DNA from 4 places in the Nonomuraea sp. LP-02 genome. Region 1 is predicted to be linked to each of the others. Evidence: riboswitches for the same ligand, from Rfam matches in the RefSeq annotation. Region 1 holds a riboswitch; each other region holds the start of a gene.
What was found. A riboswitch is a leader RNA that binds a small molecule or an ion and turns the genes downstream of it on or off. The one in region 1 is predicted to bind cyclic di-AMP.
Positions count from the first base shown of each region.

Region 2: another riboswitch for cyclic di-AMP. It lies ahead of SMD20_RS05985 (CHAP domain-containing protein); the one in region 1 lies ahead of SMD20_RS38895 (hypothetical protein).
Region 3: another riboswitch for cyclic di-AMP. It lies ahead of SMD20_RS42250 (coiled-coil domain-containing protein); the one in region 1 lies ahead of SMD20_RS38895 (hypothetical protein).
Region 4: another riboswitch for cyclic di-AMP. It lies ahead of SMD20_RS32125 (C40 family peptidase); the one in region 1 lies ahead of SMD20_RS38895 (hypothetical protein).

Region 1 covers NZ_JAXCLK010000001.1:8,280,145-8,283,778, reverse strand. The annotation lists gene SMD20_RS38900 (alpha/beta fold hydrolase) at 1-339, opposite strand, end outside; gene SMD20_RS38895 (hypothetical protein) at 391-1,227, opposite strand; cyclic di-AMP (ydaO/yuaA leader) riboswitch at 1,438-1,573, opposite strand; gene SMD20_RS38890 (DUF5302 domain-containing protein) at 1,711-1,911, opposite strand; gene SMD20_RS38885 (MDR family MFS transporter) at 1,960-3,420, opposite strand; gene SMD20_RS38880 (PadR family transcriptional regulator) at 3,477-3,634, shown strand, end outside.
Region 2 covers NZ_JAXCLK010000001.1:1,292,785-1,296,418, reverse strand. The annotation lists gene SMD20_RS06000 (hypothetical protein) at 1-408, opposite strand, end outside; gene SMD20_RS05995 (aldo/keto reductase) at 524-1,345, shown strand; gene SMD20_RS05990 (Gfo/Idh/MocA family protein) at 1,366-2,319, shown strand; cyclic di-AMP (ydaO/yuaA leader) riboswitch at 2,442-2,577, shown strand; gene SMD20_RS05985 (CHAP domain-containing protein) at 2,590-3,294, shown strand; gene SMD20_RS05980 (PadR family transcriptional regulator) at 3,368-3,634, opposite strand, start outside.
Region 3 covers NZ_JAXCLK010000001.1:9,071,819-9,075,452, reverse strand. The annotation lists gene SMD20_RS42265 (ATP-binding protein) at 1-81, shown strand, start outside; gene SMD20_RS42260 (DinB family protein) at 110-610, opposite strand; gene SMD20_RS42255 (LuxR C-terminal-related transcriptional regulator) at 804-1,637, shown strand; gene SMD20_RS42250 (coiled-coil domain-containing protein) at 1,661-2,641, opposite strand; cyclic di-AMP (ydaO/yuaA leader) riboswitch at 2,648-2,787, opposite strand; gene galT (galactose-1-phosphate uridylyltransferase) at 2,856-3,634, opposite strand, start outside.
Region 4 covers NZ_JAXCLK010000001.1:6,821,934-6,825,567, forward strand. The annotation lists gene SMD20_RS32120 (LuxR C-terminal-related transcriptional regulator) at 186-398, shown strand; gene SMD20_RS32125 (C40 family peptidase) at 436-1,377, opposite strand; cyclic di-AMP (ydaO/yuaA leader) riboswitch at 1,485-1,635, opposite strand; gene SMD20_RS32130 (amino-acid N-acetyltransferase) at 1,912-2,481, shown strand; gene SMD20_RS32135 (RDD family protein) at 2,567-3,634, shown strand, end outside.

The sequences.
Region 1 (3,634 bases):
GATCATCCCGCCCATCGAGGCGCCCACGATGTGGGCCTGCGGCCAGCGGAGGGCGTCCATGAGGCCGGCGGTGTCGTCGGCCATGTCGTCCAGCAGGTACGGCGGAGCCGTGCCAGGACCGGGCGCCCCCGCCTCGCCGAAGTGCGTGGAGAGCCCCGCGTCGCGGTTGTCGAACCGGACGACGTGGTGTCCCTGCTCGGCCAGGAGCTCGCAGAGCCCTTCGTCCCAGTGGATGAGCTGGGCACCGAGGCCCATGATGAGGAGCAGCGGGCGGCCTCCGGGGGCGCCGAAGCTCTCGTAGGCGATGTCGATGCCGTTGGCGGTTACGCGGGTCGTCACCGGACCAGAATCTCATTCTGGTCCGGTGACGTAAAGCGTCAGGGCCGGGGGTCAGCCCTTGATCAGGCGCCGGAGCCGGGCGCCGGCCACCACCACGGCCCCGCCGCCCAGAGCCAGGACGAACCACAGCACGGCGCCGACCGCGCCGGTGCTCGCCTGCGCGGTCTCGCCCGCGGGGGCGGGCGCGGCCTGGCCGGCGGCGAGCTCGACGGCCGCGCCGCCGGACTGGGCCTGCGTCTTCGCCTGCGTCGTCTGCGCGCCCGAGTGCTCGGCCGTCTTCTCCACGGCCTTCGTCGTGGTCTTCGCCGGCTGCACGGTCTGCGTCGCCGTCGGCTTCTCCGCGACCTTCGGGGGCTTGGCCGGGTTGTTGTCGCGGCGCGACCAGGCGCCGGTGGAGAAGGGCACCGGGTAGTTCTTCTTGCCGACGCCGGGGCCCCACTTGGTGATGACGTAGTCGACCTTGATGTGGCCCTGGCCGCCGTTGCCGTCCACGTACAGCGTGGAGGGGTTGAACCTGCCGCCGGTCAGCTCGGCGAACGTCTTGGCGTCCAGGTCGAGCATGATGCCCGAGTTGGAGGGCACGCCGGGGCCGCGGTCGCCCACGAAGAAGGGCATCTTCTTGCCCTTGTAGATCACGTAGCCCTCGGTCAGCAGGGGCCAGCTCGGGCTGGCGGCCAAGCCCTTCTGCATGGGCTTGCCGCTGGCGGGCAGGCCCGTGTCCCCGGCCCGGCCGGAGGCGTCGTCCCAGAAGTAGGAGGCCGTGGTCGAGCCCTTGAGCAGGATCTTCTCGTCGGTGTCGGCGTGGGCGGGGGTGGAGACGGCGGTGAGCGCGCCGAACGAGCAGGCGGCGAGCACGGCGCAGGAACGCAGGCCAAAGCGGGGAGACATGAAGCAGTGAGTCCTTTGCGAGGGGGCAGGGACACGCGCTCAGGGGAGAAAGGCGCAGCCGGGAATGAACACCTGACGGGGGGAGGCTGCGCGGAGCGCGGAATGAGCCTGGGGTGAGGGGCCGCTCAGCGGGCGGCCGGCACTACGCTCTCGGGAATCTCGACCGGTGGGGAGCCGGCGTCCGGGGGTGTGACGCGGTACGACATGCGGGGGTCCTCTCCATCACGCCTACCGGGTTAGCTGACGGGTTCGGGCGAGGAGATGCCCTACCGGCGTGCTGCCGGATTCACCCCAACGAAGTGGGTCCCCGGTTCCCGAGTGGTTCGGGATTCGGCTGGTTGAATGGCAAGACTAAACCACGCACGCCGGGACGAACGCAAACGAATCTTCATGAATCGGACAAAAGATCTACCTGGCCGCAGCGCAAAGAAAAGAGGGGCGCGGAATAACCGCGCCCCTCTGGACCTGCCGGAACTGTCTGACTCAGCCGCCGCTCTTGCGCCTGAAGGATCGCTTGTTCGCGGCCGGGCCGTGCGTGCCGTGGATCTTCGACGGATCGCCGCCCCTGCCACCCGCGCCGCCGGCCGCCTGCTGGCCGCGCTTGCGCTCAAGCGCCTCGCGGAACTTGCGCTTCATCTCGTCCTCGGGAGTTTCGCTGACTTCCGGCTCCGGTGATTCCGCCATTGAGGACCTCCATGGTGTTGGGACACCCCCAGCTTCGCACGGGGTACCTTACGACGCGAAACCGGCGTCAATCTTGGTCTGCGGCACGGCCGGCAGCTCCAGCCGCCGGCCCGGCATGGCCGCCAGCGCCACGAGGGCGATCATCGCCCCGGCCACGCCGAGCGACGGGACGGCGACGGCCGCGGCCGAGGCGTGCGCGGCGGCGAGGCCCTGCGCCGGAGCCTCCGCGGTGACCGTGGAGGTGTAGAGCGCGCCGCCCACGGCCAGCGCCACGGAGCCGCCGATCTGCCGGAAGAAGGTGAGGTTGGCCGAGGCGGTGCCGAGGTACGCGGGCGGCACCGCCTGCTGGACGGCCACGGTCAGCCCCGAGAACATCGGCCCCATGCCCAGCCCGATGAGCAGCATCCACCCGGCGAGCGCCAGGCCCCCGGTGTCCAGAGCGAGGTTGAGGCAGAGCAGGGTGCCGGCCCCGAGCAGGAACGGCGCGGCCAGCAGCCAGGGCTTGTAGACCCTGGTACGGGACATCAGCATGCCCATGATGCCGCTGCCCACGACCATGGCCAGCGTCATGGGGTAGATCCGCAGGCCCGACTCGGTGGCGTCGGCGCCCAGTGCCTCCTGGAAGTAACGCGGCAGGAAGACGACCCCGGCGTACAGGCAGAACGCGGTGACGAAGGAGGTGACGTTGACCAGCGTGTACGTCCGGTTGCCGAACAGGTGCATCGGCATCATCGGGTTGGCCGCCCGCCGCTCCACGGCCACGAACGCCGCGAGCGCGGCCAGCGCCAGCAGGATCGGCCCCGCCACGGGCGCGTCGGTCCAGGTGTGGCCGTCGAGCCCCTTCTCCGTCAGCCCCACGAGCAGGGCCGTGATGGCGACGGTGAAGACGGCGATGCCCGCGTAGTCGGGACGCCCGCCGCCGCCGGTGCCCGGCCGCCCCGGCAGGCGCAGCGCGACGATCGCGATCAGCGCCGCGCCGAGCGGCACGTTCACGTAGAAGCCCCAGCGCCAGCTCGCCTGGTCGGTGAACACCCCGCCGAGGAACGGCCCCGCCAGGTACGCCAGCGCCATCACGCCGCCCAGAGCCCCCTGGGTGCGCGCGCCGCGCGGGGTGCCGGGCGGGAACATCTCCAGCACCAGGGCGAGCGACAGCGGCAGCAGCGCGCCCGCGCCGAGCCCCTGGAGCGCGCGGAAGGCGATGAGCTGCGTCATGTCCTGGGCCAGTCCGCACAGGGCCGAGCCCGCCACGAACACCACCATCCCGACCAGCAGCAAGGGCTTCCTGCCGTGCTGGTCGGACAGCCTGCCGTAGAGCGGCACCGTGACCGTCGAGGTCAGCAGGTAGGCCGTCACCACCCAGGTGTACAGCTCGCCGCCGCCCAGCTCGCCGACGATGCGCGGCAGCGCCGTGCCGACGATCGTCTGGTCGAGCATCGCGAGGAACATGCCGCCGAGCGCGGCCACGAGGACGAGCGCGCCGCCCTCCCGCGTCTTCATGTCATCAGCCACATGTGAAGATTGATATGTAAGCTCTTACATGTCAAGTCTTCGATAAGCTGACCGCCATGTCCCTGCGGATCGCGCTCCTGGGGCTGCTCTCGGCCAAAGGCCCGGCGAGCGGCTACGACCTGGCGAAGAAGTTCGAGCACTCGCTCAACCACGTCTGGCAGGCCGGGCACACGCAGATCTATCCGGAGCTCGTGAAGATGGCGGCCGACGGGCT
Region 2 (3,634 bases), 7.0 Mb from region 1:
GGCGGCCAGGCCGAGTGCGGCGCGCGGCACGGACGGCTCGGCGCGGGCGCGCAGCAGCGGGCGCGACGGCCCGGCCGCCAGCAGCTCCAGCAGGCGCAGCGTGGCGAGGCCGTCGTCCACGATGACGACCCGGCCGGGCCACGAGGCCAGCCAGCGCACCTGCACCCTGCCGGAGAAGGCGTCGCCGACCGCGACGACCCGGCGCGGCATGCGTTCACGCGGATCGGCCAGCACCAGCCCCGCGGGCGGCCCGAGGGAACGCAGCTCCGCGCGGGTGGCCTTCAGCGCGCGCAGCCCCGCGCGCGGCACGATCGTGGTCACGGGCCCGAGGAGACCCGCGTGGTGGGCCTCGACGGCGCACAGCATCTGGAGCGGTGACTCCACCCAGGCCGACGCCTGTCCGACCACTCCTGCCCCTCCCGGCCGATGGGCCTCCCCAGCAGGGTGATGGCCCGTCCATGACGCCGTTAAGTTACCCCCGCCGCCTTAAGCCGCCAGGAACGCGACGTGAACAATGGAGGCTATGAACTCGCTCATGCTCAACACCGACGGCGTGCAGATCCCGCAGCTGGGGTACGGCGTCTGGCAGGTCCCCGGCGACGAGGCCGAGCAGGCCGTGCGCACCGCGCTGGAGGCCGGCTACCGGCACATCGACACGGCCGCCGCCTACGGCAACGAGGAGGGCGTGGGCCGGGCCGTGCGCGCGAGCGGGCTGCCGCGCGAGAAGGTGTTCGTCACGACCAAGCTGTGGAACGGCGACCACGGCCGCGCCGAGCAGGCCTTCGACGAGAGCCTGGCCCGGCTGGGCCTCGATCACGTCGACCTGTTCCTCATCCATTGGCCGGTGCCGCGGCAGGACAAGTACGTCCAGGCGTGGAAGGCCCTGGAGAAGATCTACCGGGACGGCCGGGCCAGGGCGATCGGGGTGTCCAACTTCACCGTCCCCACCCTCACCCGGCTGATGGAGGAGACGGGCATCACGCCGTCGCTCAACCAGATCGAGCTCCATCCCTATCTGCAGCAGCGCGAGATGCGCGAGTTCCACGAGGCCAACGGCATCCTCACGGAGGCGTGGAGCCCGCTCGGCCAGGGCAGGGGCCTGCTGGAGGATCCGGCGCTGGCGGTGCTGTCGGGGAAGTACGGCAGGACGCCCGCCCAGATCGTGCTCCGCTGGCACCTGCAGCTCGGCAACGTGGTGATCCCGAAGTCGGTCACCCCGGCGCGCATCAAGGAGAACATCGACGTGTTCGGCTTCATCCTCGACACCGAGGACATGGCCGCCATCGGAGCGCTCAACCAGGGCAAGCGCCTCGGCCCCGACCCCGACACCTTCAACGCCACCTGAACCCTCTACGATCTCGCCTTGTGCGAGATTTTGCTTGGGGCATAGCGGCGACCGGCGGCATCGCCCAGACCGTGGGGGCGGCCATCGCGGCCGAGCCGGGCATGCGGGTGGCCGCCGTCGGCTCCCGCGACCTCGGCAGGGCGCGGGCGCTGGCCGCGACACTCGGCGCGGAGTCGGCGTACGGCTCCTACGAGCACCTGTGCGCCGACCCGGCCGTGGACGCGATCTACGTCGCCACGCCCCACGCCCAGCACCTCCCGGTGGCCGTGGCCGCCATCGCGAACGGCAAGGCCGTGCTGTGCGAGAAGCCGCTCGCGGCGAGCGTGGCGGACGCCGAGACGATGGTGCGCCTGGCGCGCGAGGCGGGCGTCTTCCTCATGGAGGCCATGTGGATGCGGTTCAACCCGCTGATCCGCATGATCGCCACCGACGAGCGCTTCGGGGAGATCCGCTCGGTGCAGGCGTCCTTCGGCTTCGCCCATCCCTATGACGAGGCGCACCGGCTGTGGGCTCCCGAGCTGGGCGGCGGCGCGCTGCTCGACCTCGGCATCTATCCGTTCGGGCTGGCGCAGCTCCTGCTCGGCATGCCCGAGGGCCTGCGCGTCACCGGGTCGCTCGCGCCCAACGGCGTGGACGCCGAGGCGGCGGGGCTGCTGACGTACTCCGGGGGGCGGCACGCCGTGGTGGCGACCTCGTTGCTCGCGCACTACCCCAACTCCGCCCACGTGGTCGGCACGGGCATGCGGGCGGAGATCCCGGCGGCGTTCTGGGCGCCGGAGCGGATCGTGCTGTCGGCGCCCGGCATGGAGCCCGAGGAGCACTTGCTCGATCCGGCCGACAACGGCTACGCGGGTGAGGTGCGCGAGGTGCGGGCCGCGGTGGCCGAGGGCCGGACCGAATCGGCGATCATGCCGCTCGACGAATCCCTTGCCATGATGGGGCTGCTGGCCGACGCCCGGCAACAACTGTCCTGACCAGGCTTTTAGGGATTTGTCATCTCCTTGCCGTGTGTATTACCTTATGGGGCATCTCAGGGCATACGTCCGTTTTGTCGGAGTATGTCTGACCATCGCAAGTGAAAGAACATCACAGGATCGTCCTGTGACCGCTGAATCCGCCACGCGCGGAACCGGGGACCCACGTCCTTTGGGGTGAATCGGCACCACGTGCCGTAGGGCAGCTTCCACGTCCGAACCCGTCAGCTAACCCGGTAAGCGGCATGGAAGCAAGGAGTAACCCCCTCGATGGCCAAGCACGGCTTCACCGCTGCCCGAAAGATGAAGATCGCCTACGCCGTCCTCGGCACGGCCGTGGCCGCCGCCGCGCTCGGCCCGCAGGCCGCGAACGCCGAGACCGCGTCGGCCGCCGGACAGCACGGCAACACCGTCAGCGACACTGTCAAGAACCCGGTCGACCGCGCCGCCCAGCGCTCCCGCGCCGAGGAGAACAAGATCCAGGTCACCGCCGCCCAGGTGCTGTCCATGGCCCGCTCCCAGGTGGGCACCAGCGAGAACTCCGCCGGCGGCGGCACCCCGTACCAGCGGTGGTACGCCGACTCGAAGCGGGCCGCCGAGACCATCGCCCGCGACGGCGGCACCCCGGCCGGCTACCTCAACGCCCCCTGGTGCGCGATGTTCGTCTCCTGGGTCGGCGAGAAGACCGGCGCCCGCCCGCAGATCGGCTGGGACGCCTGGACCGTCGCCCACGCCAAGTGGTTCAAGAACAACGACCGCTTCGGCACCGCCGCCAAGCCCGGCGCGGTGGTCTTCTTCTCCTGGAGCGGCAGCAAGGACCTCGACGCCATCAACCACGTCGGGTTCGTCGAGAAGGACAACCAGGACGGCACCATCTCCACCATCGAGGGCAACACCGGCAACGGCAAGGTGGAGGAGCGCGTCCGGCCGAAGTGGCAGGTCGTCGGCTACGGCTACCCCGAGTACGCCTCCTGACCTCACCCACGTACGAGCGCGCGTCCCCATCGCCCGGGGACGCGCGCTCGTCGCGTGTCCGGCCCCGCCCGCGTCAGGGTGTGGGCTCCTCCAGCAGCCGCAGGCTCTCGCGGGCCCACGCGGCGCGGGCCGTCGCGACGGCGATCTGGCCCGCGAACACGTGCGCCTTCAGCGCGGCGATGCGATCGTGCTCGGCCGCCGGGCGGTTCTTCAGCCGTTCCTTGAGCAGGGGCGTGTCCTTGGCCAGCAGCGCCTCCCTGTGCGCCCGCCACTCGGCGGCGAGCTGCTCCTGCTCGGCGATGAACGCCTTGAGCACCGACGCCGCCCGGTCCGGCTCGAT
Region 3 (3,634 bases), 790 kb from region 1:
ACCTACAGCCAGAGCTGGGGCTGGGACCGGCTGGCCCGCGGCGGCAAGGCCGTGTGGGCGCTCTTCCGCACCGAGCCCTGACCGCCTTCTTCTGATCACTCGCCCGTGGTCACTCGCCCGTGGCGCCGTCGATGCGTTCGCGCAGGAGATCGGCGTGGCCGTTGTGCCGGGCGTACTCCTCGATCATGTGGACGAGGATCCAGCGGTGCGAGCAGTCGTCGCCGCTGCGCTTCCCCACGGCGTCCAGCGGCCTCGCGGCCGAGATGGCGCGGGCGCGCTCGATCTCGTCCCGCCAGGTGTCGAACGCCTCCTCCACCGACGCGGCGTCCACTTCCTTGAAGTCGGCGTCGATGTCGCGGTCCTTGTCCCACAGCTTGGGGACGTCCTCGCCGGCGAGCACCCGGCGGAACCATGCGCGCTCGACGTTCGCCATGTGACGGACCAGGCCGAGCAGGGACAGCCCGGAGGGTTCGGCGCTGCGCAGGCGCAACTGCTCGTCGGTCAGGCCGGCGCACTTGACCGCGAGGGTGGCGCGGTGCCATTCGAGCCAGTTGCCGAGCACGGTGCGCTCGTCGCCGGTCAGCGGCGGCGGAGTGCGGGGGTCTTCCATGAGCCCCGACCCTATCGAGCGTCCCGGGACCGCCTGCCGTCGGGACGAGCGCGTCGATCCACCGATCGGTTGAGCCGGCGACCCCACCGTCCGGCGGCCAGGTCCCGTCCACTGGCCGGTGTCGGCAGAAGCACGGGCCGTAGCAGGCTGAACGCGTCAATCGCCGACGGGCCGAGCCCGGAAGGACGCGCGCATGCCACCAGTGATCGAGGTACGCAACCTCCACAAACGTTATGACGACAAGATCGCGGTCGACGACGTCTCGCTCACCGTCCGGGAGGGTGAGATCTTCGGCATCCTCGGCCCGAACGGCGCCGGCAAGACGACGACCGTGGAGTGCGTCGAGGGCCTCCGCGTGCCGGATCGCGGTGAGATCAAGGTGCTGGGGCTCGACCCCCTCCGGGACCGCGCCGAGCTGACCCGGCGACTCGGCGTCCAGTTGCAGGCCGGCCACCTGCCCGAGCGGCTGCAGGTCGCCGAGGCACTGAAGCTCTACAGCTCCTTCTATCCCCGGCCCGCCGACTGGCGCGCCCTGCTGGACGGCCTCGGCCTGGCGGACAAGGCGAAGACCAGGTACGCGATCACCGAGCTGGCCAGGCTCGGCGTCACCGCGCGCGTACTGGTTCTGACCACCTACGACACCGACACCCACGTACTGCCGGCCATCGAGGCGGGCGCGACCGGCTACCTGCTCAAGGACGCTCCCCGGGAGGACCTGCTGCGCGGTGCCCGGGCCGCCGCCAAGGGCGAGAGCGTCCTTTCCCCTTCGGTGGCGGCACGGCTGATGAACCGGGTCAGGACACCCGCGCCGCAACTGCTCAGCCAGCGGGAGCTGGAGGTCCTGGGTCTCGTGGCGGCCGGGAACACCAACCGTGAGGCGGCCGCCCGGTTGTTCATCACCGAGGCCACGGTCAAGAGCCACCTGCTGAACATCTACACCAAACTAGGCGTCGGAGACCGGGCCGCCGCCGTCACCGAGGCGTTCAACCGGGGCCTGCTCGTCCCACGGGCCTCTGAGCAGTCCTGACCCTTGGCTCGTCGTGCGCGTCCTCAGTTCATGGAGATGTGGACGTGGTCGTAGTGGTTCTCGGTGACGCTGCCGCGGTCGGACATCGCGCGCCAGCCGGAGCCCGAGTTGATGCGCTGCTTCCAGATCACGTACTTGACGCCCAGTTTGCTCTGGTTCTGCAGGGCCCAGGCGGCGATGCGGTCGCCGAGGGCGTTGTCGGCCGCGCTGGGCATGGTGCCGCCTGAGCTCATCATGAAGTCGCAGGCGCGGCCGAGCGGGTGCTCGCCGCTGGAGCCGGAGCGGAAGCAGCCCACCGAGAACGGCAGCGCGAAGTTCTTCGTCACCTGCTCGCGCATGAGCCGGGTGCGCGCGGTGATGTTGTCCGAGCCGGACGGCAGCTCGGGGGCCCAGCTGCCGTCGGAGTTGCGGCCGGTGCCGTACGGGACCAGGTCGGCCAGCTTGTCCTTGATGTCGTCGATGACGTCCTCGGCCTCGTCGCGCTGCTCGGCGACCGAGGCGGCGTCCGCGCGGATCTTGACCGCCAGCGCCTCGGCCTCGGTGGCGGCCTTCTTCTTCTCGTCGCGGGCCGTGGCCACGCCCTGCACCAGCGCCTGCTGCTCGGCGGTGAGCTGCTCGAGCACGGCCGCGCTGGCGCCGTCCAGCATGAAGCCCGGCACCGGGGGGTTGCCGTTCTGGTAGCGGAGGCGGGCGAGCTCGGCGACGCGCTGCTCGGAGGCGGCGAGCGTACGCTCGGCCGTGGCCAGGCGTTCCTTGGCGGTCTCGGCGGCCTCCTGTGCCTTGGCCAGCTCGACGCGCTTGAGGTTGTACTGCTCGATGAGCTTGTCGACCTTGGTGTTGAGCCGCTTGAGCTGGGCGCGGAGCTGTGACTCCGACGGCTTCGGCGCGGCGGCCTGCGCGGGGGCCTGCGCAGGGGCCGCCTGCACAGGGGAAGGCGTCGACAGGAGGACGGCGGCGGCGGTGACGAGACCGATGGCGAAGGGCACGGGGGACGAAGCCGCCACGTACTGGGTTCCTCTCCCTCTGCCGGCCGGGTTAGCTGACGGGTTCGGGCGTGAGAGTGCGTCCCTACCACCGAAGTGGATTCACCCCAGGTGCGGTGGGTCCCCGGCTCCCGGGCGACGCGCCCGGGATTAGGCGTGCGACGGCTGGTAGCGCCGTTGCTTATGGGGATATTAGTGGTAGATCACAAGTAATGCGACCTTAAGTAGAAATCTATTAGTGATCAAGTTGTGATCGCAGCATGCGTGCCGCTTCCTCCGGCAGCACGTCGTTGACGAAGGCGCCCATCGCCGACTCCGACCCGGCCAGGTACTTCAGCTTCTCCGGCGCCCGCCTGACGCTGAACAGCTCAAGCCGCAGGTGGGCGAGGTCCCGCCCCTCGCGCACGGGCGCCTGGTGCCAGGCCGCGATGTACGGCATCACGACCCCGAACAGCCCGTCGAAGGCCCGCAGCACCGACGTGTAGAGCGGCGCGAACGCGGCCCGCTCCGCCTCCGTCAGCGCCGGCAGGTCCGGAACCTGCCGATGCGGATAGACGTGCACCTCGAACGGCCAGCGCGCGGCGGCCGGCACGAACGCCGTCCAGTGCTCGTTGGAGGTCACGACCCGCGTGCCCGCCGCGCGCTCGGCGGCGAGGACGTCGGCGAACAGGTTGCCGGGGCCCTTGTGCCGGGAGGCCGCGCCGAGGTTGAGCTTGGTGCGCGGGGTGACGTACGGGTAGGCGTAGATCTGGCCGTGCGGGTGCGCGAGCGTGATGCCGATCTCCGAGCCCCGGTTCTCGAAGCAGAACACCTGCTCCACGCCCTCGACGGCGGACAGCTCGGCGGTGCGGTCGGCCCACGCCTCCATGACCAGCTCGACCTGGTCGTCGGAGAGGCGGGAGAAGCTGGCGTCGTGGTCGGAGGTGAAGCAGACGACCTCGCAGCGGCCGGCGCCGGGACGGACCTCGCTCAGGCCGCCCACATCCTCATACGTACCGAAATTTCCGGAGAAGG
Region 4 (3,634 bases), 1.5 Mb from region 1:
CGCATCCAGCGTCCGGTCGGCATATGGCGAGTAGGTCACATATGCGCGATCATGTCAATAGCGCTCGTCAAGGGCGGGATTTATCACGCTTGACGACCTTTCAGAGATGCGTTTACCTTCTGCGAGACGAGCGGCTTTGGCCCGTTGTGAGGTCCAAATTCTGCTGTTGGGGGGGAGGGCTCCCGATGGACGTGCTCACTGAAGGCGTTGAGCTGAGCCACGCGGATCTGGCTTTACTCGGCGAGCTGGCCAAGGGCGTCACTGTGGATCGAGTGGGGAGACGTCTGGACATCAGCGGACGCACGGTGCGCCGAAGACTGCGCGGCATCTGCGATCGCATCGGCGTGGCCACGGCCATCGAGGCCGTGGCCTGGGCGGCACGCCGCCATCTCATCTGACGGGACGCTCTGCAGGGATCAACCGGGTCATGCCGGCTCAGTCTGCGATGCGCACCGCGCCCGCGAAGGGCCGGTTGCCGAGCGCGGCCACTCGTACGACGTCGCCGGTGCGCGGGGCGTGCACCATCATGCCCCCGCCGATGTAGATGCCGACGTGGTGCAGGTCGTTGTAGAAGAAGACCAGGTCGCCTGGGCGCATCTCCTCGCGTGAGATGTGCCGGCCCGCGGTCCACTGGTCGCCGGTGTAGTGCGGCAGCGAGATGCCGACGCGCCGGAAGGCGGCCATGACCAGACCGGAGCAGTCGTAGGAGCTGGGGCCTCCGGCGCCCCACACGTACGGCTTGAGCTGCTGCGTGAGCGCCCACCTGGCGGCCGCGGCGGCCTTGCCGGTGCCGGGGATCGGCAGGTTGACGCGTACGGCGCGGGTGCCGGGCTGCCCGGCCTCGCCGAGGGCGCGACGGAAGAGGCTGCTCTCCGTCTTGGCCACGAGGGCGGTGATCTTGTCGCGCTTGGCGTCGAGGTCGGCCACGATCCCGCGCAACTCCTCCATGCGGGTCTTGGCGCCGGCCTCGGCGCGGGTGGCCGCGTCCATGGCCTTGAGCAGCTGGTTGACCTCTTCGCTCTGCTGCGTCTCCAGCGCGTGCGTGGTCGCGGCCCGGTCGAGGAACTTCTCGGGATCGTCGGACTGCATGAAGGCGAGCGAGCGGTTGAGCCCGCCGGTGATGTAGGCGTTCTGAGCGAGCATGACGGCCTTCGCGCGCTTGGCGGCGAGATCGGCCTGGCTGTCGGTCAAAGTCTTCTGGGCGGCGTCGGCGGCCTTCTTGGCGGTTTTGTACTTCTCCCGCTGGCCGTTGTACTGCTCCGTGAGCGTCTCGATCTCGACGTGCAGCTTCTCGACCCGCTCCGACAGCTCCTTGAGCGAGGGCTTGGGCTCCGCGGACGCCGGGGCGATGGGGGCCGCCAGTAACGCGGCGGCCATCAGGACCGCCGCTCCGAGGCGGAACGGTCGCCGGAACCGTTCCCGATGGGGGGCGTTCCCGCCCGCCGTCCTCTCGTCCCCACGCGTGCGCGTGCGCTTCACCAACCGGCTCCCTTCCTCGACGCCTACCGGGTTAGCTGACGGGTTCGGGCCGGAGGAGCCCTACCGAACGTTTCGGATTCACCCCTGTGATGGCGTGCGGCGGGCGCCATCGGCGGGTCCCCGGCTTCCCTTGCGGGAATTGGGCGTGTCTCCCGCGTGCGACACGCGGGGAACGTCGTCGCTGGACACTAATGCACTCCCGGTTCCTGCTCAACCAGAACTGCTTGATCTGTTGAGGTTTCACAACCGAAGGGTCACAAGGTGATCTCGTGATCAAGCGTACAGAAGAGACTTTATGTCCTTTTTGCCCTTGGTTTTGCTCGGCGTCGGCGAACGTCGGACCTGCGCCTGGACAGCCGTGCGGGACCCCGGGTACGGGGCGGTTGAGGGAGTTAGGTCCGAGCCGTAATGACATCTGTACTCTGGAGAGCCATGGAGCAGGTGGCCGAGCTGACAGCGCCCGAGACCGCGGTGGTGGTCCGGCGTGCCCGCACGCCCGACGTCCGCGGCATCAGGCGCCTGGTCGACACCTACGCGGGCGCGGGTCCCCGGCTCCTGGAGAAGACCACGGTGACGCTGTACGAGGACGTACAGGAGTTCTGGGTAGCCGATCTCGGCGGGCGGGTCGCCGGCTGTGGCGCCCTGCACGTCCTGTGGGAGGATCTCGCCGAGGTCCGCACGGTCGCCGTCGATCCGGAAGTCCGGGGCTTGGGCATCGGTCACCGGATCGTGGAGGCGCTCATACAGCAGGCGAAGGATCTGGGTCTGCGGCGGGTGTTCTGTCTCACTTTCGAGATCGAATTCTTCGCCAGGCACGGGTTCCGGCCTATCCAGGGGACCCCGGTCTCACCGGAGGTCTACGCCGAACTTCTGGCCTCGTACGACGAGGGTGTGGCCGAGTTCCTCGACCTGGAGCACGTCAAGCCGAACACCCTGGGCAACACCCGCATGCTGCTCCATCTGACATCGGGTGACGCGGACCTTGACCAATTGGAAAGGTGATTGTTGATACCTATGTCGATACGTTGGGCAGCACAGGCATGTGCCCTGACACGTGCCACATGCGCACGCGAAGCGAGGTGACACGGTGAGCACCGGACAGCCGCCGTATCCGCAAGACGAATCCGGCGAGAACTCCGCGCCTGGCAATCCCCCCTACGGCCAGCAGCACCAGGGCCGTCACCCCGGCGAGCCCGACCCCGACGCCACCGTGGTCGGCTACCGGGCGGACGACGCCTTCGGACAGTCCCCCTACAACCAGCAGCAGCAGGGCTACGGCCAGCAGCCTCAATACGGCCAGCAGCCGCAGTCCCAGCCGGACTACGGTCAGCAGGGCTACGGTCAGCAGCCCCAGTACGGCGGCCAGCAGGGCTACGGCCAGCAGCCGCAGTACGGCCAGCAGCAGGGCTACGGCCAGCAGCCCCAATACGGCCAGCAGCCGCAGTCCCAGCCCGACTACGGCCAGGGCTACGGCCAGCAGGGCCAGTCCCAGCCGGGCTACGGCCAGCAGCCGCAGTACGGTCAGCAGCCGCAGTCGCAGCCCGGCTACGGCCAGCAGCCCTCCTCGGGCCAGTACGGCACCCAGCCCGGCTACGGCCAGCAGCCTCAGTACGGCCAGCAGCCGCAGTCGCAGCCCGACTACGGCCAGGGCTACGGTCAGCAGCCGCAGTCCCAGCCCGAGTACGGCCAGGGTTACGGCCAGCAGCCTCAGTACGGCCAGCAGCCGCAGTCGCAGCCCGACTACGGCCAGCAGGGCTACGGGCAGCAGGGCCAGTCCCAGCCGGGCTACGGCCAGCAGCAGCAGTACGGCCAGCAGTACGGCGACCAGCAGTACGGTCAGCAGGGTTACGGCCAGCAGGGCTACGGGCAGCAGCAGGGCTACGGCCAGCCCGGTTACGGCCAGCCGGTCGGCGTCCAGCCGCCCGGCGCGCCCGCCCCGCTCGCCGAGTGGTGGCAGCGCCTGGTGGCCAGGCTGATCGACGGCGTCATCCTGTTCGTCATCAACTTCATCGTGGGCCTGATCCTCGGCATCTTCTTCGTGGCGAGCTACAGCTCGCTCGACGGCAGCAGCAGTGGCATCGCCTCGTCGTTCGTCGTCAGCATCCTGTCGGCGCTGATCGCGGCGGCCCTCTGGGTGGCCTACGACTTCTTCCTC